Regions from separate parts of the Halomonas qaidamensis genome, predicted to be linked through region 2. Evidence: predicted binding sites of a transcription regulator. Region 2 holds the regulator's gene; each other region holds the start of a gene.

What was found. The regulator FNR, encoded in region 2, switches genes on or off when oxygen is low (the NO sensors DNR and NnrR bind a similar motif). The targets are predictions, from matches to a motif close to TTGATNTANATCAA.
Region 1: the regulator FNR is predicted to act here: its motif matches at 2,419-2,432, upstream of ccoM (cytochrome c oxidase subunit CcoM).
Region 3: the regulator FNR is predicted to act here: its motif matches at 3,410-3,423, upstream of K1Y77_RS07635 (cytochrome-c peroxidase).

What each region holds. Positions count from the first base shown of each region.
Region 1 is NZ_CP080627.1:2,032,414-2,036,916, reverse strand. Features, by position in the region: gene K1Y77_RS09470 (SEC-C domain-containing protein) at 1-277, shown strand, start outside; gene K1Y77_RS09465 (AmpG family muropeptide MFS transporter) at 280-1,650, opposite strand; gene K1Y77_RS09460 (FKBP-type peptidyl-prolyl cis-trans isomerase) at 1,769-2,287, shown strand; gene ccoM (cytochrome c oxidase subunit CcoM) at 2,543-2,668, shown strand; gene K1Y77_RS09455 (hypothetical protein) at 2,897-3,409, shown strand; gene K1Y77_RS09450 (GGDEF domain-containing protein) at 3,454-4,503, shown strand, end outside.
Region 2 is NZ_CP080627.1:2,975,794-2,993,462, forward strand. Features, by position in the region: gene glcE (glycolate oxidase subunit GlcE) at 1-566, shown strand, start outside; gene glcF (glycolate oxidase subunit GlcF) at 581-1,813, shown strand; gene K1Y77_RS13470 (heme-binding protein) at 1,900-2,301, shown strand; tRNA gene K1Y77_RS13475 (tRNA-Asp) at 2,493-2,569, opposite strand; tRNA gene K1Y77_RS13480 (tRNA-Val) at 2,647-2,722, opposite strand; tRNA gene K1Y77_RS13485 (tRNA-Asp) at 2,775-2,851, opposite strand; tRNA gene K1Y77_RS13490 (tRNA-Asp) at 2,888-2,964, opposite strand; tRNA gene K1Y77_RS13495 (tRNA-Val) at 3,015-3,090, opposite strand; gene K1Y77_RS13500 (alpha/beta fold hydrolase) at 3,183-3,941, opposite strand; gene ccoN (cytochrome-c oxidase, cbb3-type subunit I) at 4,119-5,546, shown strand; gene ccoO (cytochrome-c oxidase, cbb3-type subunit II) at 5,566-6,174, shown strand; gene K1Y77_RS13515 (CcoQ/FixQ family Cbb3-type cytochrome c oxidase assembly chaperone) at 6,178-6,402, shown strand; gene ccoP (cytochrome-c oxidase, cbb3-type subunit III) at 6,399-7,328, shown strand; gene ccoG (cytochrome c oxidase accessory protein CcoG) at 7,544-8,977, shown strand; gene K1Y77_RS13530 (FixH family protein) at 8,985-9,509, shown strand; gene K1Y77_RS13535 (heavy metal translocating P-type ATPase) at 9,506-11,983, shown strand; gene ccoS (cbb3-type cytochrome oxidase assembly protein CcoS) at 11,980-12,201, shown strand; gene K1Y77_RS13545 (sulfite exporter TauE/SafE family protein) at 12,198-12,893, shown strand; gene hemN (oxygen-independent coproporphyrinogen III oxidase) at 13,020-14,462, shown strand; gene fnr (fumarate/nitrate reduction transcriptional regulator Fnr) at 14,521-15,273, shown strand; gene ttcA (tRNA 2-thiocytidine(32) synthetase TtcA) at 15,270-16,238, opposite strand; gene K1Y77_RS13565 (3'-5' exonuclease family protein) at 16,305-16,952, opposite strand; gene K1Y77_RS13570 (putative nucleotidyltransferase substrate binding domain-containing protein) at 16,958-17,669, opposite strand, start outside.
Region 3 is NZ_CP080627.1:1,641,064-1,645,566, forward strand. Features, by position in the region: gene cydC (thiol reductant ABC exporter subunit CydC) at 1-1,218, shown strand, start outside; gene K1Y77_RS07630 (adenosine deaminase) at 1,234-2,226, shown strand; gene K1Y77_RS07635 (cytochrome-c peroxidase) at 2,300-3,280, opposite strand; gene msrP (protein-methionine-sulfoxide reductase catalytic subunit MsrP) at 3,755-4,503, shown strand, end outside.

The DNA of each region.
Region 1 (4,503 bases), 950 kb from region 2:
TGGCTCTTTAGAATTGGGGTTATTGATGGGCCGTACTCTAGCCCTGTATCGGTTGGAAAATCACGATGCCGCTGAAGCAGCACTGGCGGATGTGATCGCCCATAATCGCTACGCCCTTGAGCTGCTATGCGCCGAGAACCCGCGGCCTTCAATGCCTCACGCGGATGGTCAGGTCGATCCTGGCTCCCGCGCAGAAGCATGGCAATATCGTACGTTGATGCGTGACCAGTGGCGCACCACGCCAGGAGCGCTGGCGTGGTTAGCGGATCACCGCTAGCTTTATTTTGCTTCTGCGATCACTGGGGTAGGCACCAACTGCTTATCTCGACTGATCCAGATGGCTAGCAGAATGGCGGGTAACCCGAGCAGAGTGGCCACTACGAAGAAAGTGGCGTATCCCTGAGCGGTGACGACCAGCCCGCCAAAACCACTTAGAAATTTGCCTGGTAGTGTCATCAGCGACGAAAACAGTGCGTACTGAGTCGCGGTATACGCCCGCGACGTTAAGCTAGAGAGAAACGCAATAAAGACCGCACTAGCTAAGCCGTTGGCAAGGTTGTCGCCAATAATGGTGACCACCAGCATGGGCAGTTGGTTGCCAATCAATGCCAAAGCTGCAAACAGTAGATTGGTTACCATGACAAAGCCAGCGCCAATGATAAGCAGTGGCCCAATGCCGTAGCGAGCAACCAGCAAACCGCCAAGAATTCCTCCCGTAATGCTCATGGCAATACCAAAAATATTGGTGACGTTAGCGATAGTAGCCAGCGAAAAGCCTAAGTCGATATACAGTGGATTTGCCATAGAGGCCATGGCAAGGTCGCTAATTCGGAACACTGCGATAAAGACTAAAATGCCTAGCGCCTTTACCCCATAGCGACGGAAGAAGTCGGTAAAAGGGCACACAATGGCACCAATCACCCAAGCACCTAAACGCCGCAAAACTTTTGGTTGGCCACGGCTGGCACGAATGAAGGCACGGACCTTTGGTTCGTGAATGAGTTGAACCGTGAGCGAAGCGCGCTTTGGTTCAGGGCGAATGAGCACAGTGATCACGCCAATGCCTACTAGCGCCGCCATGGAAAGATAAGCGGCATTCCAGGAAAATGCTGAGGCAACGTAGAGCGCACCCGCACCCGCTGCTAGCAGCCCCCCGCGATAGCCGATAATGTAAGTAGAAGCCATCGCAGCCTGTACATCGTCATCTGCTGATTCGATGCGATACGCGTCAATGGCGATATCCTGGGTGGCCGAGCCAAAGGCTACCAGCAGCGCAAAGGTCGCCACCCAGCCCAAATTGCCCACCGGGCTTACCCCCGCTAAGCCAATTAGCCCTATCGCAATCATTCCCTGGGCAAGCAGCATCCAACCACGGCGCTGTCCAAACGAACGCGTCAGGATTGGCAGTGCAAGTCGGTCAACAATAGGTGCCCAAAAAAACTTGATTGAGTAGAGCATGCCAATCCAGGCGAAAAAGCCAATAGCGGCCACTTCTACTCCATCGCTGCGTAACCATGCAGAAAGGGTAGAAAACACCAGCAAAAAAGGCAGGCCTGCAGAAAAACCTAAAAACAACATAGTGATGACAGGGGCGCGACAGTAAATACCGAGCGCACTCGACCAACTACGCCGGGGTATCGGGGTGGGCATGTGGATTAACACTCCTGGAAAGAAAACGTCTGCATCTAGGCCCACTAAAAACTGGTCAGTGATAGACTAGGCCTGATATCCATGACAAAGCCGATAGCTTACCGGAGAGGAGTTTTCCATGTCGATTACAGCCCATCAGGTAGTCACTTTACACTACGTGTTAAGCGATGTGCTTAGCGATGGCAGCACCCGCGTGCTAGACGACTCCAACGCGCGTGCTAAGCCCCTAGAGTATCTCCATGGGCACGATAATATTTTGCCTGGTTTAGAGCGTGCTTTGGAAGATAAAACGGCTGGAGATGAGCTGCGAGTCACGCTTGCACCTGCTGATGCCTACGGAATTCGCAATGAAGACTTAGTGCAAGAAGTGAATCGTGCGTCGTTTGGCAACGCGGTGTTGGAACCGGGCAGCCGTTTCCAAACTGAAGGAGAAGCAGGCCCGCAAATTGTCACGGTGCTGAGCATTGATGGTGACATAGTAACGGTCGATACGAACCACCCGCTGGCAGGTCACACACTTCGTTATCAGGTTAATGTATTAGAAGTGCGGGATGCTACCCGTGCAGAATTGGCCAAAGGGCATCCACTGCCTCCAGGAACTGAACACAGCAAAGTAGAAGATCGAAAAGTGCTTTAATGGTTAATGGGCAGACATTGTCTATTGCTTTGTGCATTGCTGGGGCTTTTAATTTTAAGAGCCATTAAAACGTCAATGCGAACAAAATGTACGACGTATTTTACGCTGAAAGGCTCTTTAAGCGTTAAAAACTGATCCATATCAAGTTCCTGATAGGCCGAGATTAGCCCCTTTAAAAAGCTTGACCCAGGTCAGCTTCCTGCCGGTGTTAAGACACTACGATGGTGTCATACATCACGGCGGGAGGGGATCACCATGTACTGGGATGATACTGTTATTTTCGGTCTAGTTACTGTCGCGTTAATGATCGTTTTTATGATTGGTTGGGTAGGTTTTGTCGTGCGTGATCATCTCCGAAAGGATGAACGTAAAAAGCATTAACGCCGCTTGTTGTGACAGTCGTCAGGGGAGGGGGCTTGCTTTTGATAGTGAGCTTCCTGTTGCCGGCCCATTTGGGCCGGCTTTTTTTGTTGGTAAAAAATTTTGTTGGCAAAAATGGATATCCTAAAACTGTTTCGTTAAGAATGGTTTCTAAGTAATTAGCTGATCTGTCTGGTAGAGTACACAGCAGCACAATTAAGGCATAAAACTGCTAGGAAAACGTTTGCCATGAATGCTGTTACTTCCATTGTTGCCATACGCGGTTTCACGCATCATTTTCTAAAGGCTAGCGCTGTTTGCTTTCTGCTATTACTTAGTTGGCTATCCATGCCAGCTTATGCTCAGGCATTAAGTGTTATTAATGGTGAGAAAACTACAACGCTCTCCACCGATGAATTACGTCAGCAGTCGACAACGACGGTGACTCTATTTGACCCCTTTCAAGGGCGCGAAGTGGCTATGCGTGGGCTTGAGTTTCGTCGTTTTTTAATCGATCAGTTTGGCGAAGTTCCCCCTGCATTGCACTTTACAGCATGGGATGATTACGAAGTAACGCTCAGTGGCTGGGATGATCCTAAATGGTTAATGGTGACAGAAGAGGATGGAGAGCCTCTTACATTGCGTTCTCGTGGGCCATTGCGCTTGGTAGAACAGTCGTACGACGATCAACGAGATATCGAAAATCTGCGTGAATTCAATGATTGGATCTGGATGATTCGTAGCATCGAGGCTCAGTGGTGACCGTCCAACCGCCGCCTAATCCTTTCGCTAGGAAGCGGCGCTATGTGACATGGCTATCGTTAAGCCTAATGAGCTTTATGGCGCTAATGGTGGTGATAGTATACGAAGCTCGCTGGGTATACCCAGAGATACAAGCGTATTTTAGCCAAACAGGCAGTTTGACAGGGCAACAGTTAGCCACCCGATCACGGGAGTATTTACAGCGTGCCCAGCGCTATTTACTTAGCGAATCGCTGTTTGAAGATGAGCAGCAAGCGCTTAGGCTTAATCTAGATCTCGCCTATGGGTTAATTGATATTGACGTGTATCGTCAAAAATATACTTGCACCAATACCAGTCTTCAGACCCTAACGTTGCTGACCCAACGCCTCGATGAAAATAACGTGGCACCGTTTGACGCCGCCGCTGAATTATTAGGCCCCATTGAATGCTTAACACGCATTGAGATGAACCAGCTTGATCTGCGTGGTATGGCGATTAATGAGTTTTCTCAAAACACACGCCGTCATAATCAGGTTGTCACCTATTCTAGTTTGGTGATTTTTGTACTGGGGCTACTGTTTTGGCGAATGCATGAGCGTCAGTTGCGACGTACTGAGCACGCCACAGAGCAAATGTTGATCTGGATGCAGCAGGCAATGTGCGATCCCCTGACAGGCATAGGCAATCGAAGTGCGCTGCATCAAGATATCGTCAATAACGAAGGGGAATCCCTTGCCTTGATTTTGGTTGATATTGACTTTTTTAAGCAATACAACGATTTTTTGGGCCACCCCGAAGGAGATCAACTATTGCGGCGCCTAGCACGCCTTCTCAAACACGTGCTTGGTAAAGACGCAAAACTGTATCGACTCGGAGGTGATGAGTTTGCTGCTGTAGTGCCTTGTAATGACGATGCGCTATTGGTTAGTTATTGTGATCAAGTGACCTCTGCTTTACAGGAAGCCGATTTTAAACATCCTGCGCATCCAGATAATGAAAGGGTAACGCTGAGTATTGGCGCTGTGCGCTTTACTGCAGGGGAGTTCACGCTCTCTACTGCCTATGAAGCGGCTGACAAAGCGCTTTACCGAGTAAAGAGCGCAGGGCGTGAT
Region 2 (17,669 bases):
TCCCCACCGCCAACCACAGCCTGCGCCTTAGCATGGGCCTTGAAGAAGCGCTGGCCAAACTCGCCGAATTAGGACGACAGCCCCTGCCTATTACCGCCGCAGGATGGCACGCAGGCGAGCTATTTATTCGCCTGGAAGGCGGTGCAAGCTCAGTTAACGCGACCAAAGAGCGCCTGGGCGGTGAGTCACTTTCTAACGACTTCTGGCAGCAATTGCGTGACCACCAACACGCCTTCTTTAAGCTGAATGAGGGGCAGGCATTGTGGCGTTTATCACTCCCCCCCAATACGCCACCACTCGCCCTAGAAATTCCTCAAAGCGATCTTTTTTATGACTGGGGCGGCAGCCAACGATGGGTAAAAACTCATATGACGGCTGACACATTGCGCGCGGCTTGCGAGCAAGCCGGTGGCCATGCCACCTGTTTCACTCCTTTCGCTCAAGGCGGAGCAGAATCGCCGTTTACTCCGCTCAACCCTGTAGTTGAAAAGTATCATCGCAATCTGAAGGCCGAGCTGGATGCCTACGGCATTTTCAACCCAGGTCGTCTTTATGCGGCGTTTTAATCAGGAGAGCTGACATGCAGACGCACTTTACCGATGCTGACCGCCAAAAACCGCATATTCAGGAGGCTGAGCGTATTCTACGCACCTGCGTTCACTGCGGCTTCTGTAATGCCACCTGCCCCACCTATCAGCTATTGGGCGACGAGCGTGACGGCCCTCGTGGGCGCATCTATTTAATGAAAGAGTTACTGGAGAGCCGCGATGACGATGACCAGGTCACTGAAGAAACGCGTCTACATTTAGACCGCTGCCTTTCCTGCCGCAACTGTGAAACTACCTGCCCATCGGGCGTGGAGTATCACAAACTTTTAGATATCGGCCGTGCAGAAATTGATCGCCGGGTACCTCGCCCAATGGCTGAACGCGCCCAACGCTATGCGCTACGTAAAATGCTGGTGGACCCTAAGCGCTTCAAAGCACTTCTGACATTAGGGCAAACCTTCAAACCCCTGGTGCCTGGCAAACTGCGTAGCAAAATGCCGCCAGCACCAGTAGATGCAGGCCAACGTCCGGATAGCCAGCGCCATCCTCGTAAGGTGTTAATATTAGAAGGGTGCGTTCAACCAGGCCTATCTCCGAATACCAATGCAGCGACCGCTCGACTTTTAGATCGGCTTGGCATTAGCGTAACGCCTATCAGCGAAGCAGGCTGCTGTGGAGCCATTGATTTCCACTTGAATGCCCAGGATGATGGCCGTGCCCGTATGCGGGCTAATATCGATGCTTGGTGGCCACAGATTGAACAAGGAGCTGAAGCCATTGTTCAAACGGCCAGTGGCTGCGGTGCCTTTGTTAAAGAGTATGGTGACATGCTCAAAGACGACCCAGCCTATGCAGAGAAAGCGCAAAAAGTAAGTGCGCTAGCAAAAGATATTGTGGAAATCCTGCGTGATGAGCCAGTAGAGAAGCTACAGCTTAAAGAGCATCAACGTCTCGCGTTTCACTGCCCGTGTACGCTACAACACGCCCAGAAGCTCAATGGTGCAGTTGAAGGCGTGCTAAGCAAGCTGGGCTTTTCGCTAACACCAGTGAAAGACGCCCATTTATGTTGTGGCTCAGCAGGCACCTATTCGGTGACTCAACCAGAACTTGCTACCCAGCTACGCAACAATAAGCTCGATGCGCTTGAAGCGAGTAATCCTGAGGTTATCGTTACTGCCAATATTGGCTGCCAAACCCATCTAGCTAGCGCCAATCGCACCCCGGTAAGGCACTGGGTAGAAGTGGTTGATGCCGCTCTGGTATAAACACTAATTCACTTTGCCGCGCTAATACGCTTTTACAAGCAACACTGGCGCGGCATTTTACTCCCCTTGATAAAAAGGAAAGATTGATGCAAACCAAAGCTGTTCTCGGCCAAACCGACGTTATTCAAGTGCTAGATGCTGCTCAAAAAGAAGCCGATAACAACGGATGGCCAGTCACCATTGCCGTAACAGATGATGGAGGACACTTACTTGCCCTACGTCGTTTAGATAATGCTGCGCCGTTCAGTGCAGAGGTAGCGACCCAAAAAGCACGCAGTGCAGCGTTAGGTCGTAAAGAAACACAAGTTTTTGAAGAGATGATTAACGGCGGCCGTACTGCATTTTTGTCTGCTCCACTACAAGGCCTATTATCAGGTGGCGTTCCTATCATCGTAGATGGCAACGTCGTAGGTGCTGTCGGTATTTCAGGCGTAAAACCGGATCAGGATGTACAGATCGCCAAAGCAGGTGTAAGCGTTATAGCTTGATGCTACCGTGCAGCCTAATGGCTGCACGTAATGGGCTAAAGGTGCTAATTTATGGGAACTAATTTATAGTTCCTAACTTATACGCAATAAAAAACCCAGATCAATGATCTGGGTTTTTTGAATTCGTTCGACTGACACAGCAAGTCGATTACTTTTTTACATCAACAAATCTATAACAATAAACACTTAAATGGCGGACCGGACGAGACTCGAACTCGCGACCTCCGGCGTGACAGGCCGGCATTCTAACCGACTGAACTACCGGTCCACGTTAAGTGACTTCTTATCTACCATTAAGTTAGCTATCTATAAGCGGTTCAGAGGCGCTTAAAATATTAAACCAAATGGTGGGTGGTACTGGGTTCGAACCAGTGACCCCCAGCTTGTAAGGCTGGTGCTCTCCCAACTGAGCTAACCACCCAAGGCACTGCAAGCTTTATGCTTAGCAATGGCACAACTAATGTAAGCTATCGTGGCGGACCGGACGAGACTCGAACTCGCGACCTCCGGCGTGACAGGCCGGCATTCTAACCGACTGAACTACCGGTCCGAATAGCGATAACTTATGCACAGCGATAATTGATGATGGCGGACCGGACGAGACTCGAACTCGCGACCTCCGGCGTGACAGGCCGGCATTCTAACCAACTGAACTACCGGTCCACTTAATGCATCAGCTACTACTGTTTCACGTTCCCAAACGACCAATTAAATGGTGGGTGGTACTGGGTTCGAACCAGTGACCCCCAGCTTGTAAGGCTGGTGCTCTCCCAACTGAGCTAACCACCCGCTGGTCACGTGGCGCTGCATTCTACAGAAGCTTAGTAATTTGTCAATACGATGCATTTAAATTTTTGATTTAAACCAGCGTAATGGCTTTACTACACAAGTTCTGCAACACCTGCTTGATGAGCGCGGACGAAGGATGCCGCAAGTAGGGCTGCTTCGTCAATCAAAACCTGCTGATTTAACCCAGAAATACGTCTGGGCTTAAAGTCATGATCCCCATCCGCCAGCCAAACAACGTTAATATTATTGGGCAAGCTGTAGTCTGAAACATCGCCAACGTTGCCAAAGGGGTCCCGTTCACCTTGTAAAATCTGTACTGGGCAACCAATAGCAGGAAAGTGCTCTAAACGACGTTTATCTGGTTTTTTAGGCGGATGAAAAGGATAGCCTGCAACAATAACACCTTGGCAATGCACCTGATGACCTACCATTTCACTGGCAAATAGTGTCGCAACACGTCCTCCCATCGATTTACCGCCTACCCATAACGGCTGATCGCTTAAAGGCGCGAGCAGTGTGGCCCATGCAGTGAAGTGAGCTACTGTTTGCTGAATGGGTGGTGGCGGACGACGCTTGCCCTGCTCGTTAATTTGCTGCATGTAAGGAAAATCAATTGCTAAGACCTGGATTCCTTGCCTTGCCAGTGTCGCGGCAAATTGCCGCATAAACGCAGAGCAATGACCCGCTCCGGCACCATGAGCAAACAGTATTCGGCCAACCTTAGGCATACCCAAAACAGTCAGCGGGCCGTGTCCAGCCACCATAAACCGCTGCACGGTAGGCTTAGCTAACGCATTATTCAACGCCTCTGGGGATATATCGACAAAACCAGAATCCGCGTAATACGACACGTTTAACTCCTAATAATTCAGCGTTACTTCTATTGGCGTGTTCAGCTTAGGGCGCGGCTGCGATAGAATCTAGAACGGATCTTGACCTGCATCATCAAGCGAGTGGTCGCACCCGTGCAAAATGCTAATGCAAAATGCTACGGGTTACCCCCTAACCGCGTTCGATGGGAACATGAAATGAGCACAGCACTGGAACACCCGACCTACAACTACAAGGTAGTTCGGCAGTTCGCGATCATGACCGTTGTGTGGGGCATTGTAGGCATGACGTTAGGCGTCATCCTTGCCTCCCAGCTAGTTTGGCCGCAACTGAATCTTGGCTTACCTTGGACAAGCTTTGGACGTCTTCGTCCGTTACATACTAACGCCGTTATCTTTGCTTTCGGCGGATCGGCACTATTTGCGACGTCATATTACGTCGTACAGCGTACCTGTCAGACACGTCTGTTCTCTGACAAGCTTGCAGCGTTTACCTTCTGGGGATGGCAAGCGGTTATCCTTTCTGCTGTGGTGTCCCTACCATTGGGCTACACCACGACAAAGGAGTACGCTGAACTCGAATGGCCTATCAACATTTTGATTGCGGTCGTGTGGATCAGTTACGCGATTGTTTTCTTGATGACGATTAAAAAGCGCACCACGTCACACATCTATGTGGCGAACTGGTTCTTTGCAGCGTTTATTTTAACCGTTGCAGTACTGCATATCGTTAACAATGCGGCGATTCCGGTCACCCCCATGTACTCCACCTCGATTTATGCGGGTGCAGTCGATGCCATGGTGCAGTGGTGGTACGGCCATAACGCGGTCGGTTTCTTCCTGACGGCAGGCTTCCTGGGTATGATGTATTACTTCGTGCCAAAACAGGCCGAACGCCCGATCTACTCCTACCGTCTTTCTATCGTCCACTTCTGGGCGTTAATCATGATTTACATGTGGGCTGGCCCTCACCACCTGCACTACACAGCGCTGCCTAACTGGGCGCAGTCGCTAGGTATGATCATGTCTATCATTCTTCTGGCACCTTCCTGGGGCGGCATGATTAACGGCATGATGACGCTATCCGGGGCTTGGCATAAGCTTCGCACCGATCCTACCCTGCGTTTCTTGGTTGTCGCACTTTCGTTCTACGGCATGTCGACCTTCGAAGGTCCGATGATGGCGATCAAGACCGTCAACGCGCTATCGCATTATACCGACTGGACCATTGGTCACGTACACTCGGGTGCACTTGGCTGGGTAGCCATGATTACGATCGGGTCTATGTACCACCTGATCCCGCGCTTATTTGGGCGTACTGAAATGCACTCGGTCAACTTAATTGCCGTGCATTTCTGGCTAGCTACTATTGGCACTGTGCTGTACATCGCCGCTATGTGGGTTAATGGCATTATGCAGGGCTTAATGTGGCGCGCAATCAACGCTGACGGCACATTAATGTATACCTTCGTTGAGTCTGTCGAAGCTAGCGGCCCAGGCTACTTTGTTCGCCTCATAGGCGGCCTGTTCTGGGTTGTCGGCATGCTAATCATGGCATACAACGTTTACATGACCGTCAAGCGTCGCGAAACGATTAGCAGCTATTCAGCGCCACAGGCCGCTTAAACCGGGGAAGTTGAGACCAATGAAACACGAGATTGTCGAAAAGAACGTTGGCCTGCTCGCCGTGTTGATCCTGGTTGCGATCAGCTTTGGCGGCTTGGCCGAAGTGGTGCCGCTGTTCTTTCAAAAGCAAACAACAGAGCCAGTTGAGGGGCTACGCCCCTTAAGCGCACTGGAGTTGGAAGGACGTGACATTTATCGCCGTGAAGGTTGCGTAGGCTGCCACTCACAAATGGTTCGCCCCTTCCGCGCAGAAACTGAACGCTATGGCCACTATAACGTAGCCGGCGAGCAAGTTTATGAGCATAACTTCCTATGGGGTTCTAAGCGCACCGGGCCTGACCTTGCTCGCGTGGGAGGACGTTATAGTGATGACTGGCACCGCGCGCACATGTATAACCCCCGCGATGTGGTACCTGAGTCGGTCATGCCTGCTTATCCTTGGCTATTTGAAAACACTCTGGATGGCGAATCTACACCGGCAAAAATGCGCACCCTACAACAGCTAGGGGTGCCCTATGACGATGAAGATATCGCCACTGCGACAGAAGACGTTCGCGGCACCCAGGAAATCACTGCACTGGTGGCCTATCTGCAGCAGCTAGGAACCGTGCTCGAGGGCACTCGTTAAGCTATGGATACGGGAACTTTCCGCGGTCTTATCACGCTGTTTTTGATCGTCGCTTTTATTGGCATTTTTATATGGGCCTACTCAAAGCGACGCAAACCAGACTTCGAAGAAGCGGCTAACCTGCCCTTCGCCGATGAAGATGATGATAAGCAACCGACCCGTGATAAGCATGCTTCGACTAAACACGAAGTGGATTCCCGCCACGACAGGGGAGATAAAAATACATGAATAATTTATGGGGTGACTCCCTATCCAGCTTCTGGAGCGCCTGGATTATTGTCATCACGCTAGGCACTATCGCATTAAGCGTTTGGATTCTATTTGCCAACCGCCGAACCGATAAAACGCCGGATGCTGATGGTAATGTCGAAACCACTGGCCATGCCGCTGATGGAATTGAAGAGTACGACAACGCATTACCTCGGTGGTGGTTTCAACTGTTTGTACTCACCGTTATTTTTGCCCTGGGTTATCTAGTGCTTTACCCAGGCTTGGGTAACTACGCCGGCGTTTTGGGCTGGTCTCAAGAAAGTCAGTGGGAAGAAGAAGTCGCTGATGCTGAAGAGCGTTTCACGCCGATTTTTGCCCAGTACCAGGAAGTACCTATTCCTGAACTGGCTAGAGACGCTGAAGCAATGCGGGTAGCAGAGCGTGTTTACTTGAACAACTGTGCGGTATGCCACGGCTCGAACGCCCAAGGGGGCTACGGCTTCCCAAATCTGACCGATGATGATTGGCTCTATGGTGGCGAACCAGAAAACATCATGATGACGCTAAACAACGGTCGTAATGGGTTAATGCCTGCTTGGCAGCAGCTTGGTGAGAATAATATTGAAAACCTCACTCAGTACGTGCTCTCGCTCTCTGATCTGGAGCATGATGCAGAGCGTGCGGCTAGCGGTGAAAGTACGTTCCTTGCGGCTTGTGCGGCATGCCATACACCAAGCGGAACGGGTAACATCGCATTAGGCGCGCCCAATCTGACAAATGACATTTGGCTTTATCAGGCACCAGGCCAAAGCGTTGCCGACTCTGTCCGTCAAACGCTGCGTAATGGTCGTAATGGCCATATGCCAGCGCAAGCGGCTTACATTGGTGAAGAACGCGTTCACTTGGTCGCAGCCTATGTCTACAGTTTACGCTTCAACGACTAGCCTTTCGTTAGCGGTATAGACATTGGTGCATGACAGGGTGCGGTTTCATACCGCACCCTTTCTTCATCTATCGCTCATCCAGACAACTTCTCTATCCGTTACACTATGATTTAGCGACACGGCATACAGTTGCGTTATCTCTAACGTTACGGGTCTTAACGCCACGATATCTATGTTGCCGCCCACTCCTGCCTTATTGAGCTGTGATCATCGCCATGGAAAAAATACCTAGCCAAGATATTACACCGTCTGTGGGGCACCATACCCCTGGAGAGAGCACAACTCAGGATATGTATGCTAAGCGCCGTCATATCTATGTGCGCGAAATTAAAGGTTTATTTCAAAAAGTTAGACGCAGCGCTAACTGGGCGCTCATGCTCGGCTTTTTTCTGCTCCCTTGGCTAAACTGGGGTGATCGACCGGCGGTTTGGTTTGACCTACCAGGCCGTGAATTCCATATTTTTGCTGCCACCTTTTATCCGCAAGAGTTCGTCCTACTTTCCTGGCTACTTATTATCTGTGCCTTTGGGCTGTTTTTTATCACGGTTTTTGCTGGGCGCGTTTGGTGCGGCTACACCTGCCCTCAAAGCGTCTGGACCTTTTTGTTTATTTGGCTTGAGCATCGTATAGAAGGCTCTAGAAACCAACGTATTAAGCTCGATAAGCAGCCCATGACTGCTGATAAAATATGGCGAAAAGGGGCCAAACATACCGCTTGGTTATTGATAGCCCTGGCCACTGGCGTCACTTTTGTGGGCTATTTCACCCCCATTCGAACGCTAGTAATGGAATTACCGACGCTAGAAGCCCATGGCTGGTCCTATTTTTGGGTTGGCTTCTTTTTAGTATTCACCTACTTAAATGCTGGCTGGCTACGCGAACAGGTGTGCATTTATATGTGCCCCTACGCTCGCTTCCAATCCGTCATGTTTGATCGCGATACATTAATTGTGTCGTATGACGAGGCACGCGGTGAACCAAGAGGCCGACGTAAAAAATCGCTTAGCCACACCCAGGCAAGAGAAGCTGGCTTTGGCGACTGCATTGACTGCGAACTATGTGTTCAAGTCTGCCCAACGGGTATCGATATTCGCGACGGGCTGCAATATGAGTGCATTACCTGTGCGGCTTGCATTGATGCCTGCGATAGCGTCATGGATAAAATGGGCTATCCTAAGGGCCTTATTCGTTACACAACAGAGAATGCGCTAGAAGGTAAAAAAAGCCATATTTTGCGCCCTCGGCTATTGGGCTACTTTGTCGCGCTGATTATCATGGTGGCAGCATTTGCATGGGCAGTTAATGACCGCATTCCGCTTAGCTTCGATGCCGAACGCGAGCGCACTCAGCTGTATCAAATGACTCGCGAAGGCCAGATCAGCAATGTTTATAGCATCACAGTACGTAACCTGGATAACGAACCGCATACCTATCAGATCAGCGTGTCAGGTCTGCCTAGCTTAACCCTGGATCATACGTCGATTAGCGTGCCTGCAGGCGAGTCGCGCATTCAGGTTGTGACCGTACTTGCGAACCCTCAAGACTTAAACCAGCCTAGCCACCCCATTACTTTTGCGCTTCAAGCAGTGCAAGATGAGCAAATCCGTCAGGAGCGTGAAGCTCGCTTCTTAGGTAATGCCAGGAGATAAATGCGTTATGTCAGATTCACCGATTACACCCTGGTATAAGCAGTTTTGGCCATGGTTTTTATTAGGCCTACTGTTTTCATCCATTGTTGTCAGCACGACCTTTGCAGTTTTGTCGATCAAAAGCTACGACGGTATGGTGGTACAAGAAGATTATTACGAACACGGCAAAGCAATTAACGTGGTGCTCGCAAAACAAGAGCAAGCACGGGCATTAAATTTAAGCGCCGAGCTACGCATTGATCCGCTGACCAGTGATATCGTTGTTGATCTTGCTGGCGATGCTCGTCCAGACAAGCTCTACCTCGATCTGATCTTTCCCACTGAAGATGACCGCGATCAGTCGTTTGTTCTAGAGCATGTCCGCGACGGGCGCTATATCACCCAAGGCCCAGACAATCTACGCTATCGCTGGTATCTACAGCTACAGCCAGAGCAAGGCGGCGACGCTGACTGGCGACTAATCGGCGAAGCACGCTTCCCTGATGAAAATACTATTGCACTACTACCGGGTGGACGCTCGGAGAACGAATGATCAAGACCCCCCTTAGCTGCTATCACTGCGGTAACACGGTGCCCGATGGGGCACCGTGGCGTATTAATATTGACGACACCCCCCAACCACTGTGCTGCCCCGGTTGCGAAGCCGTCGCTCATGCCATCGTCGATGGTGGTTTGGAAAGCTACTATCGCTATCGCACCGAAATGCCCGAGCGCCCTGATGAGCGCCAAGCTGCCAAGGCAGAAACTTGGTCAGTATTTGACGACCCTGGTTTACAAGCGCAGTTTGTTCACCCCGAAGGAGATGAAGGAGAAGTAAGGGCCACACTGGCGATAGACGGTATCACCTGTGCAGCCTGCGCTTGGCTCATCGAACACCGATTGAACGCACTAGAAGGGGTCACATCAAGCGCCGTTAACCTAACCCATCACCGCCTTCGCGTTAGCTGGGACCCAGAGGTTATTAACCTTTCTCAATTATTCGCTGAACTAGCGGCCATTGGTTACGATGCGCAGCCCTACGAGCCTGACCAAGCCCAAATGCGCTTGCAACATGAAGAACGCATGAATGTGCGTCGCCTAATTGTTGCCGCCGTAGGCATGATGCAAGTCATGATGTTCTCTATTCCCATTTATGTATCGGGGCCAGGTGAGCTTAGCGAAGACTTTTACGCTCTGTTTCACTGGCTATCATTTGCTCTCGCAACGCCCGTGGTATTTTTCTCAGCGCAGCCTTTTTTCCGTAACGCATTACGCGACCTGAAAACAGGTGTGCTTGGCATGGATGTGCCCGTTTCATTAGCCATTGGCGGTGCTTATTTGGCAAGTAGTTACGCGGTACTGTTTAACGTTGGCGAGGTCTATTTTGACTCAGTGGCCATGTTTACCTTTTTCTTGCTGTTTGGCCGCTACGTGGAAGGCCGGGCCAGACGGCGCAGCGGCCATAGCGGTAATGCGTTGAGCGGTGTTTTACCTGTGTCTGCCATTCGCTTAGAGCAGGATGGTAGCGAACGCATCCTGCCTGCCAGCGAACTCACGGAAGGCGACCGAGTGCTAATTAAACCCGGCCACGGCGTGCCGGCTGATGGCATTATCGAAGATGGCGAGTCCAGCCTCGACGAGTCGATGCTCACTGGCGAGTACTTACCAGTGACCCGTCGAGTAGGCGAATGCGTGGTGGGTGGGAGCCAAAACATGGAAAACCCACTCGTCATGCGGGTTACCCATGCAGGCAACAGCGCCAGGGTTGCTAACATCGTTGACTTAACGGATCGCGCCTTTGCCAGCCGCCCACGCCTTGCCCAAATGGCGGCGCGGATGGCTCACCTGTTTGTACTACGACTACTGATCGTTACCGCCTGTGTCACCGTCGCGTGGTGGTTTATCGACCCCTCCCGTATGTTATGGGTACTGCTTTCCGTATTGGTAGTGACTTGTCCTTGCGCACTTGCACTGGCAACCCCCACGGCACTAACAGCAGGACATGGCCAGCTGCGCCAGCGAGGCGTACTGATTACCCGTGCCGACGCGATTGAATCACTCTCCAACGTCACGCGGGTTATTTTTGATAAGACCGGCACATTGACTCGCGGCGAAATGCAACTGACTCAAACTCAACCTATTACCCAACAGCCTCTCACCCACCACCATACCCCACTCAGTGAGGAGCATGCGCAGGCTATTGCCGCGGCGCTAGAGGCGCATTCAGAGCACCCCATTGCCAGGGCGTTTCGACCGTTTCGGGATGCCACCCTGCAAGCACGCAACGTTAAAAGCGTGACCGGAAGCGGCCTTGAAGGCACGTTGAACGGCGCAACATGGCGCTTAGGCAAACCAGACTTTGCCACGACAGCCGCCCTGGCTCCACCAGGATTTGGTCAGTGGTTGCTACTCAGTGAAGATAATACGCCACGCGCTTGGTTTAAACTGCACGATGGCATTCGAGAAGATGCGGCCCAAACCGTTGCTGCCCTTCAAGCCCGCGGGCTTGAAGTGGAGCTGCTCTCCGGCGACACGCAAGAAGCGGTAGAGAGTTTGGCAGAGCAGCTCAACATCACCACTTGGCACGCTGGTAAATCGCCTGAAGGCAAGCTTGAACGGTTACGTGAGCTGCAAGCCAATGGTGAACGGGTCGTGATGATCGGTGACGGTATCAATGATGTACCGGTATTGGCTGGCGCTGACGTCGCCATTGCTATGAACGGCGCCACAGACCTTGCCCGCACACGAGCCGACGCGATATTACTGAGTCCACGTCTAATACGTATTTTTGAAGCCATTGATATTGCCTGCGCCACGCGTCGCATTATGCGTCAAAACATGATGTGGTCGGTTTGCTACAATTTTTCGGCTTTGCCCTTGGCAGCGATGGGGTTAATTCCCCCTTGGCTGGCCGCAATTGGCATGTCACTAAGTTCCTTGGTGGTGGTAGGTAACGCATTACGTCTCACGCGCTGGCGCACACCTTCTGTTACTCAGGCTGGCCTATCCACACCGGTGAGTGTATGACAATCTTATATTTATTGATTCCACTTTCACTGATTTTGCTGGGCCTCGCGGTGTGGGCGTTTTTCTGGGCCGTTAAGCATGACCAGTTTGACGACCTCGAAGGTCCCGCCCACCGTATCCTGTTTGACGATGATGAGAATGACCTGCCCCCCGAACAACGCGCCGAGCGTAAAAAAAACGTGTCTTCTTCTCAAGACAATCAAGAGCCACCCGTATGAATCCCACGGGGTTTGATTTACCGCCACTACTCGCTGCGTTTGTCTTTGGCTTAATGGGTGGCGCTCACTGTATCGGCATGTGCGGCGGCATTATGAGCGCACTCACGTTTGCCGTACCACCTAGCATGCGGCACCCAGCCCGCATGGGTGGGCTACTGATTAGCTATAACGCGGGACGCATTCTCAGCTATATGGTGGCAGGCGCTAGTGTAGCGGCACTTGGCACACTGATCTCTCTTTCACCAAACGCACGTATTGCGCTCCAGGCATTCGCCGCAGTAATGCTGATCTTAATGGCGCTCTATATCGCTAACTGGTGGAAAGGACTACTAAAAGTAGAGGCAGTCGGACGATATCTTTGGCGTTATATAGAACCGGTGGGAAGACGCCTGATGCCGGTTGTGCATCTTCCTCAAGCCTTCGCCCTTGGCGCACTTTGGGGCTGGTTACCCTGCGGTTTAGTTTATTCAATGCTAGCTTGGAGCCTAGCCATTGCAGACCCAATCGACGGTGCTCTTCTAATGGGGGCTTTTGGCCTCGGCACCCTACCTGCCTTGCTGGCAACCGGCCTAGCAGCACAGCAGCTGAGCCATTTAATTCGTCACCCTGCCACTCGCAGCATTGCCGCACTGTCAATCATTGGCTTTGCACTTTGGCAGCTGTGGTCTCTAGCACCTTACACTGCGCATTAAGCAGCCCCCATAGCTTGATATAGCTCAACGCTTTCAAAGTGCCACTGCACTAGCATAAGGATCAACAGCTGAGCGACATCGCTCAATTTGATTACATCGCTTACTTTTCACTTTGGAGCGTTCATCATGTCAGCCCATGCTACTGCTGCCTTCTCATCAACATCGTTCTCATCAACACCCACTGAAGTACCTAGCGCAACTGCCTGGAATGAAGCGCTACTGTGGCGTTACGACAAAAGTGGCCCGCGTTACACCTCCTACCCGACGGCGCTTGCGTTTCATGAGCAGTTTGGCACCGCTGACTTTACCCAGGCGTTAGAACGCAGTAATGCAAGCCGCCGACCGCTTTCCCTGTATGTACATGTACCGTTTTGTCGAAAAATTTGCTTCTACTGTGCATGCAATAAGATTGCAACGAAGAATACCGCTCTTGCCGAGCCTTACCTATCCCGGCTAGATCGAGAGATGGTGCTGACTGCACGCCATTTAGACACATCGCGCCCAGTTCAGCAGTTGCATTGGGGCGGTGGTACTCCCACGTTTCTTTCTTTAGCACAAATGGGAGACCTGATTGATCGCCTCGACGCCCGTTTTGGTTTATCTGGTTCAGCGGACCGCGATTACGCGATTGAAATTGATCCCCGCGAAGCAGACGTCTTTACCCTGCGCCATTTGCAGTCGCTTGGCTTTAACCGCTTAAGCCTGGGCGTACAGGATTTAAACCCGCAGGTACAAAAAGCGATTAACCGTGTGCAGCCCCGGGTGCTTACTGAAACACTCATGGAAGAAGCGCACCGCCTTGGCTTTCGCTCGCTCAATCTTGATTTAATCTATGGGCTGCCCTTTCAAACGGAAAAAAGCTTTGCTGAAACACTGGGCCAGATTATCGAATTAAATCCTGCCCGCCTGTCAGTATTTAACTATGCCCATATGCCCACCCGTTTTGCCCCTCAGCGACGTATCAATGAAGCAGACCTCCCCAACGCTGACGAGAAGCTGGCAATATTGCATACCACCATTGAGATGCTAACTAACGCAGGCTATGTGCATATCGGGATGGATCACTTTGCGCGCCCAGATGATAGTCTTGCAATTGCTCAGCGCAACGGAACCTTGCAGCGCAATTTTCAGGGTTACTCTAGCCATGCACAGTGCGATTTAGTTGGATTAGGCGTCTCCGCCATTTCACGGATTGACGATGTTTACGCACAAAATCCGACTCAGCTTGATCAATACGAAACATCTTTAGATCAAGGTAGGCTGGCAACCGTCAAAGGATTAAGGTTAAATAAGGACGACCTAATACGCAGAGACGTCATTGAGCGGCTAATGTGCGATATGTGCATTGATTTAGCAGCCATAGGAAAGCGTTGGAACATTGATGCTAGCGACTATTTTTCCACTGCTCTTGAACAGCTGCGTAACGCTGAACAAGATGGATTAGTCACTTTTCATCAGCAAATGATTAGCGCCACCCCTATTGGTCGGCTGTTGATTCGCCATCTAGCAATGGCCTTTGATGCTCGCCTCGCGGATCAGTCGACCCAACGCTACTCAAAGATTGTGTAAGCTTCTTGAGACGTCTTGCCCCAGGGCCTATCATGGCTAACGAGAAAGGGAGAATGATATGCCACACCCCGTCAGCCAACGACGCTCACTGTTGCAAGAAGCACGCTGCCAAACTTGTAGCTTAAGCTCACTGTGTCTACCGCTCGCATTAGAACTTGAAGACATGAGCCAGTTTGATGCGATCATCCGTCGCCGTGCACCACTCAAAAAAGGCGAGCCACTGTTTCGTCAGGGCGACCGTTTTACCAGTGTGTATGCCGTTCGCTCAGGCAGTCTAAAACAGGTGACCAGCGAAGGTAATGGCAACGATCAACTGACAAATTTCTACCTGCCCAGTGAACTGGTCGGATTGGACGGCATCGATGAAGAGCACTACCCCGGTAGCGTGATTGCCCTGGAAACTACCACAGTGTGCGAAATTCCGTTTGATCGTTTGGATCTACTTTCTGAAGAACTTCCGGAACTGCGTGGACAGCTATATCGCAGTATGAGTAAAGAGCTGCGAGACGATCGGCGCATGATGCGCTTGTTATCACGCAAAACTGCCGATCAGCGCTTGGCCAGCTTTTTAGTCACGCTTTCAGACCGTTTTCGCCGGCGCGGGTACTCGCCTTACAGCTTCAGGCTTTCTATGTCCCGCGCAGACATTGGTAATTACTTAGGCTTAGCGGTAGAAACGGTCAGCCGAATTCTTAGTCGCTTTCAACAGCAAGAAGTGGTCGCAGTTTCGGGGCGCGAGGTTAATATTTTAGATATGCAGCGTCTTATTACACTGGCTGAAGAAGAAGAGCAGCCGACTGCTCTACGCTAAGACTCAACGCTAAGCGTTTGAATACGGCGCTCCATCAGCGCCGCCTGCTTGGCTTCTAGCCCTGTAAAGTCAAACAGCTGGCGATCTGCTAGCTGTGAAGGCGCCACATTGGTCACCGCTTTGAACATGCTTTCTAGACGCCCTGGGTGCTTTTTATCCCATTCGGCCAACATATCTTTTACAATTTGTCGCTGAAGATTGGGCTGAGAGCCACACAAGTTACAAGGAATAATGGGGAATTCCATTAGCCTGGAAAATTCCACAATATCAGCCTCTTTGCAGTAGGCAAGGGGTCGAATGACAATATTTTTGCCATCATCTGACAAAAGCTTAGGTGGCATTGCTTTTAAAGTGCCTCCAAAGAACATATTTAGAAACAGTGTTTCCAAAATGTCTTCACGATGATGCCCTAACGCAATTTTTGTCGCACCAATCTCTTCAGCAAAACCATAAAGTGAACCACGCCTTAATCGAGAACAAAGCGCACAGGTCGTTTTGCCCTCTGGGGTTTTCTCTTTCACCACTGAATACGTATCACGCTCTAGAATGTGGTACTCAACACCCAATTTATCCAAATACTGGGGCAGCACATGCTCTGGAAAATCTGGCTGCTTTTGATCCATATTGACAGCGACCAAAGAGAAGTTAACCGGTGCATTTCGCTGTAGGTTGAGCAGTATTTCCAGCATCGTATAGCTATCTTTGCCACCAGACAGGCACACCATCACCTTGTCACCTTCACCAATCATCTGATAGTCAATAATGGCATTGCCGACTTCTCGCCGTAAGCGCTTTTGCAGCTTATTGAATTCACGCTTCTGCTTAGCATCGTGATGGTCGGACTGCGCCTGAAGGTGATCAACAGAACACTTGTCTGCAGAAGTATTTTCAGACGCTGCGGGATCAAAATAATCAGGTGATAGCATAATGTGGGCACTGCCGATGGTAGAAGAAGCAGCGGGCATTCTAACAATACTCGTTCCCTGCACCCAACATAAACGGGCTAATTCAACGTTAATAGGAATAATACGCTAAACGTGCCGAGCTGCCTCACGTTGCAAACGTAGATACAAAAGAGCACTCGCCGTTGCATCCCCCAATACGCCGATCCATTGGAAAACTGGCATTTGCCAGCAAGCTAATGCTTCTGCAATCTGACTACGCATCTCACTCTGAGGATGTAGCCGGCGTAACTGGCGATAGTGCAGCTTTCCAACATCGACCTGGGCGTTAGGCAAACCAAATCCTATCCCTACTTTGAACAGATGGTTTAGATGTTCCAACGAGTGCTCTAACTGCCAACCAATTAGCGGCCGATTACCAATAAATTCAGCCAACGCCCCAAGATGCTCGGCGTTAGGCATGAGCACTTTGTCAGTCGCATACAGCTGCTGGTGTCGCCGCAGCGTAGCGCTGTTGCTTCGCTCATCTGCCAAGGTTGCCACCCAAGCTTGGCTGGTATGCACTCTACCCGGGCTAAAGATAACCGCAGCTACACTAACCACGGGCGATTGGCCTGGGCTAACCTGACAAGCAAGCGCTACCATCTCCTCCCCCATGTAGGGCTGAAAAAGCCAAGCGTAGGAAGAGTCTGCCCAGCGTCTACGGTCGCTTTCACGCTGCATTAATGTACGTAGCGAGCCACTAAATAGTGACATATGCCGGTCTAACAAGCGCATTCCGCTCACGAATACTCCAAATGATAACGATGGGAAAGCCGCTGTTTAAAATCTTTCACGATATGCAGCGCCTCACGCAATAGGTCACGTTCAAGGGATGAAAGTTCTTGCACCACTACACGGTTACTACGCTGCTGATTCGACGCTTCTGCTGTTTGCAACTGCTGCTTTAAACGTAATTCAGTGAACAGTGCCAACGCTTCGCCCAGGTCATCAGCAAAACGGCGATCAAGACGACCATCTTCTGCTAGAGCGTCCAAGCGGTCTAGGGTGGACGTAGCGTTAATTCGTCGCTCAAGGGCCATTGTGCGCACCCCGTGGACAATCGGGAAGATGCCGCCTTTTTTGATATCAATGCCATGCTGGGGCTTCTTTAAGGAACCGAATAAGGTAAGCGGCGTAGAAAAACGCAGAGCTGCACGAGCAAAATATGACAGCAATAACTCATCACGCGAGCAGCGTTCAAATAACGCTGTACGCACACTGTTTAGCAATTTCGGATCTCCTGCAACACCATGAGCGTCCAACAAAATTGCTAACTTCATTAGACTATCGCCATCTCTTGCACTCACCCATTTGGCAATGTTGCTTTTCCACTGCGACACCGTGCCAACCCACTCAGGATTAGACACCATAATATTACCGGGGCATGGAGGATAACCGAGCTGAATTAACGTTTGAGTCAGCGCATTCATATCTTCGGCAAGCGAAGGCCAG
Region 3 (4,503 bases), 1.3 Mb from region 2:
GGCAGTTTAATAGCCGCCGTATTAAGTGTGCTATGGCTTGTGGTAACGCTTGGTTATGCGTGGCTTGGTTTTGGCAATAGCTATCAGCAGGTTAATGATCAAGACGAGTTACGCCGTCTGGTGCTTGATCAAGTACAAGCCTCGGCTGAGCTAATGAGCTACCAGACCAACGATTGGTATCGTATGCGGGTTAATCAACACGAAGACCAAGCGCTTAGTAATCAGCGTCAGCTTGCCTATAAATCGGCCATCGGGAATGCGCTCGTATTGGCGGTAACTGGTTTGTTGGTAGTTGGCGTATTATGGCTAGGCAGCTTCACCGTGGCGGCTGGTCAGGTAGCAGGGCCCATCGTTGTTATGGCAGTTATCGCAGTACTGGGCATCAATGAGGTTTTTACTTCGCTGCCTAATGCCTTTCTTAAAGCCGGTGCCAGCTATGGGGCGGCTCGGCGATTAAATACACTAACTACTATAGTGAGTGAGTTGCCGTCGATGACTTTGCCTGATGCTTCTCGTGGGCATCCAGTGGCGTTTAATAATGTTTCTTTTCGTTATCCCGATACAGCTTACTCGGTGCTGTCTGATATTACATTCCACTTACCAGCCGGAGAGCGAGCAGTGATAACGGGTATCTCTGGAGCAGGCAAGTCAACGTTGGCTAACCTTATTATGGGTAGAATATCGGCTTCACAGGGAGAGGTTTACGTTGCCAGCTGTGCGCCTTCAGGCGTTACTGTGGAAAGCCGCGCCAAACATTTTACGCTGCTCACGCAGCAGGTTGATCTTTTTGATGGTTCGTTAGCAGCAAATCTTCGTATTGCAAAGCCAGAGGCAAGCGATGATCAGCTATGGGAAGTTCTCTCTCAAGTTGCACTAGATGATTGGGCAAAGCAGCAGCCAAAGCAGCTTAAGACCCAAGTTGGCGAAAAAGGCCAGCAACTTTCAGGGGGGCAGGCGCGTAGAGTGGCTCTGGCTCGTGTTTTATTGCGCGATCCAGCGGTGGTCCTTTTAGACGAACCCTTTGCTGGAGTAGATGCATTAACAGCCATGCACATTGCTAACTCCCTGGATCGTTGGCTTATTGGCCGAACAGTGATCTATTTTGTTCACCAGGTGGAGGAGCCAGCGTTATTGCCCGGCGTTAACTATCACTGGCGACTTGCTGAGGGGAAGTTAAATACGGATACTCTTGATAATATTGGAAATAATTTATCCTAATGTTAGGAGTCTCGTATGCATGAATTTCTTCTCCAGCTCCCTAAGGTAGAGCTCCATTTGCACATCGAAGGCTCTCTTGAGCCTGAGCTAATGTTTGAGCTTGCCAAGCGAAATGGTATTGAGCTTCCTTATGCGACGGTTAAAGAGGCAAAAGCAGCCTATGAATTTAGTGACCTCCAGGGGTTTTTGAATCTTTACTATCAAGGCATGAATGTACTGCGCACGGAGCAGGATTTTTATGACCTGGCGATAGATTATTTCCAACGTGCTCGTGGGGAAGGGGTAGTGCATATTGATATGCATTTTGATCCACAGGCCCACCTCCAGCGTGGCATTCCCCTTGAGGTTGTGATGGCGGGCTTACTTCGTGCCAAGGAAGAGGCAGAGGCATCGCTTGATTTGTCTGTCGGTATGATTATGGCTTTTTTGCGTGACCGTCCTGTTGAAGAAGCGCTTCGAGTGCTGGAAAACGCTGCGCCGTACTGGAAGTTTATAGATGCTATTGGTTTAGACAGCGCAGAGCGTGATAACCCTCCGGCAAAGTTCCAGGCGCTTTTCAAGCGGGCCAAAGAGATTGGCTTAGTACGGGTTGCTCATGCAGGAGAGGAGGGACCTGCTGACTATATCGCCGAAGCGCTGGATATCCTTGACGTTCAGCGAATTGACCATGGAGTTCGTTGTCTTGAAAGCGACATCGTGGTTGAGCGGCTAAGGGAGAGCCAAATAGTACTAACGGTTTGCCCACTCTCTAACGTCAGTCTAAAAGTGGTTGATGATCTTCGAAATCACCCTCTTCCGCAGTTGCTTAAAAAGGGGTTGAAGGTAACGATTAGTTCTGATGACCCAGCTTACTTTGGTGGCGGGCTGCTAGCTAACCATCTTGCTTGTGCAGATGCACTTGGTTGGGATGCAGATGTCTTCCGTTTGCTGAATCGAAATGCTATCGAAGAAGCTTTTACCAGCGACCAGCGGCGCAAAGAGCTTATGCATCGTCTTGAAAGCGCCTAATGTACCTTGAACCCGCCAGTTCTTGGCGGGTTCAAGGCACTACGATTAATTGCGAAGGTTTATAACAGCCAGTTTATGGAAGGGCTGGCACTTCAAAATCGGGCATGTCGCCGGTAAGCGTATGCAAAAACGCAGTGATGTTATTAACCGTAGTTTCATCAAACTCACGACCAAGCATTTCTTGTCCCATGATGGTAACAGCTTCTTCCAGTGTCTCAGTAGCGCCGTTATTCATGTAGGGATAAGTAACCGCAACATTACGTAAGGTGGGCGTTCTGAAACGATATTTGTCGCTTTCTTCGCCAGTAACAGTAAAGCGGCCTAAGTCGGTAGAGCCAGGCACCTGAATAGCATGGAACTGGCTATCTGTCAGTGCCGGTCCACGGTGACAAGCGATGCAGCCATTATCAACGAAAGCAACCATGCCATCTTTGGCCTCGTCGCTTATTGCTTCAGCATCGCCATGCAAGTAACGATCAAAAGGCGAGTTTGGTGTGTTTAGTGTGCGCTGAAATGTAGCCAGAGAGTGCGCCAAGTTATCAGCATTGATCGGCTCTTCGTCATTGGGGAAAGCCGCTTCAAATTTTTCCTGATAGAGATCGAATTCGGTGAGTCGCTCAAGCGCAGTCTCAAGGTCCATCGCCATTTCAACGTCGGCTTCGATGGGGCCTAATGCTTGACCCTCTAGGTCTGGCTCACGGCCATCCCAGAATTGTGAACCTAAGAAGCCGCTGTTTAGTACGGTAGGTGTGTTACGTTCACCCACTTGGCCGTCATGACCAGTGGCGCGCGGAATACGGTCAGCCCAGCCTAATGCTGGGTTATGGCAAGTAGCGCAGCTGATGACGCCACTAGATGAAATGCGCGGCTCAAAAAACAGCATATTGCCCAGTTCAATTTTTTCGGGCGTCATTGAGTTATTTGCAGGTATCGGCGGCAAATGTGGTAGTGCTTCAAAACGGTCTTTGTAGCTTTGTAAGTCGTCATCTGCTGTTGCCATGCCGATAGGAACCATGGCGGCAGCGGCCACTACGACGGGTAGTATTTTTTTCATATGGATCTCCCCCTTGCCTCAATCACTCTCTAATGAGAGTTGCTTGGCTAGTTAAGCTAGCCTTAATCCTTAGTAAGGATTAATTTCAGTTAAAAAACAAGCCAGTGATCAGGTCAAAAAAGGGAAACCTTGAGCTAGATCAGATACTGGTTGTATTTTAATGTCTACATTAAGTATGGTCATGAAAACTAAGGGCAATACCTGAAAATTTTAGTAAGGTTCTGGGTGTATGATGCATATGAAATTCAATGTTGAGGAGCCTTTCATCCACTAGAAGAATTTGTGTCATAGATCATTTTATACCCTCACGAACAGTCTTGAGATGTGGCATAACCCCGGTAGAGTGCTTATGAGGGCTATCAGTCTATTTTGTCCTGTTGTTAGTTGTTATTCGAGTCGGTCTACATTTTATATATTTATTTGCCAACTAGATGCTTTTGAAAAATTTAGCTTTATTACCTCGGAAGGCTATGTATGAAGGGATATAGGTATCCAAAAATAGCGGAATCAGAAGTCACTCCCAAACATGTTTTTGAAAATCGCCGTCGTTTCCTTCAACACAGTGCTGCATTTGGTGCTGTCATGAGCTTTGCGCCAGGAATGTTAATGCCCAACACGGCAAGTGCATGGCAGCGAACATTGGCAGATAAAATACAGCAAGGCGTTAGTAATCAAGATTTTGCCGAGGGTGAGTCGCTAACTTCAGTCAATGATGCAACGACTTACAATAATTTTTACGAATTTGGTGTTCGTAAAAGTGATCCCGAAGTGTACGGTCACAAGCTTCAAACAGACCCGTGGCGTGTCAGCATTGAAGGCGAGTTTGAAAATACAGCTAGCGTCTATTTAGAAGACATACTCCGTCGCTATATGCTGGAAGAAAGAATTTACCGCCTTCGTTGTGTTGAAACATGGTCAATGGTGATCCCTTGGTTAGGTTTTCCGCTTGCTAACTTGCTAACGCATTATGGGTTGACGTCACGCGCTAATTACATTGAATTTGAATCCATTTTTGACCCTGATAACTTACGTGGTCAGCGACGCTCAATGATTGATTGGCCTTACCGTGAAGCGTTAAGAATTGATGAGGCAATGCATCCCTTAACCATGATCGCGGTGGGTATGTATGGGGAAAAAATGCCCAATCAAAATGGGGCTCCTATGCGCTTGGTGGTGCCTTGGAAGTATGGTTTCAAAAGCATCAAGTCAGTAGTGGCGATTCG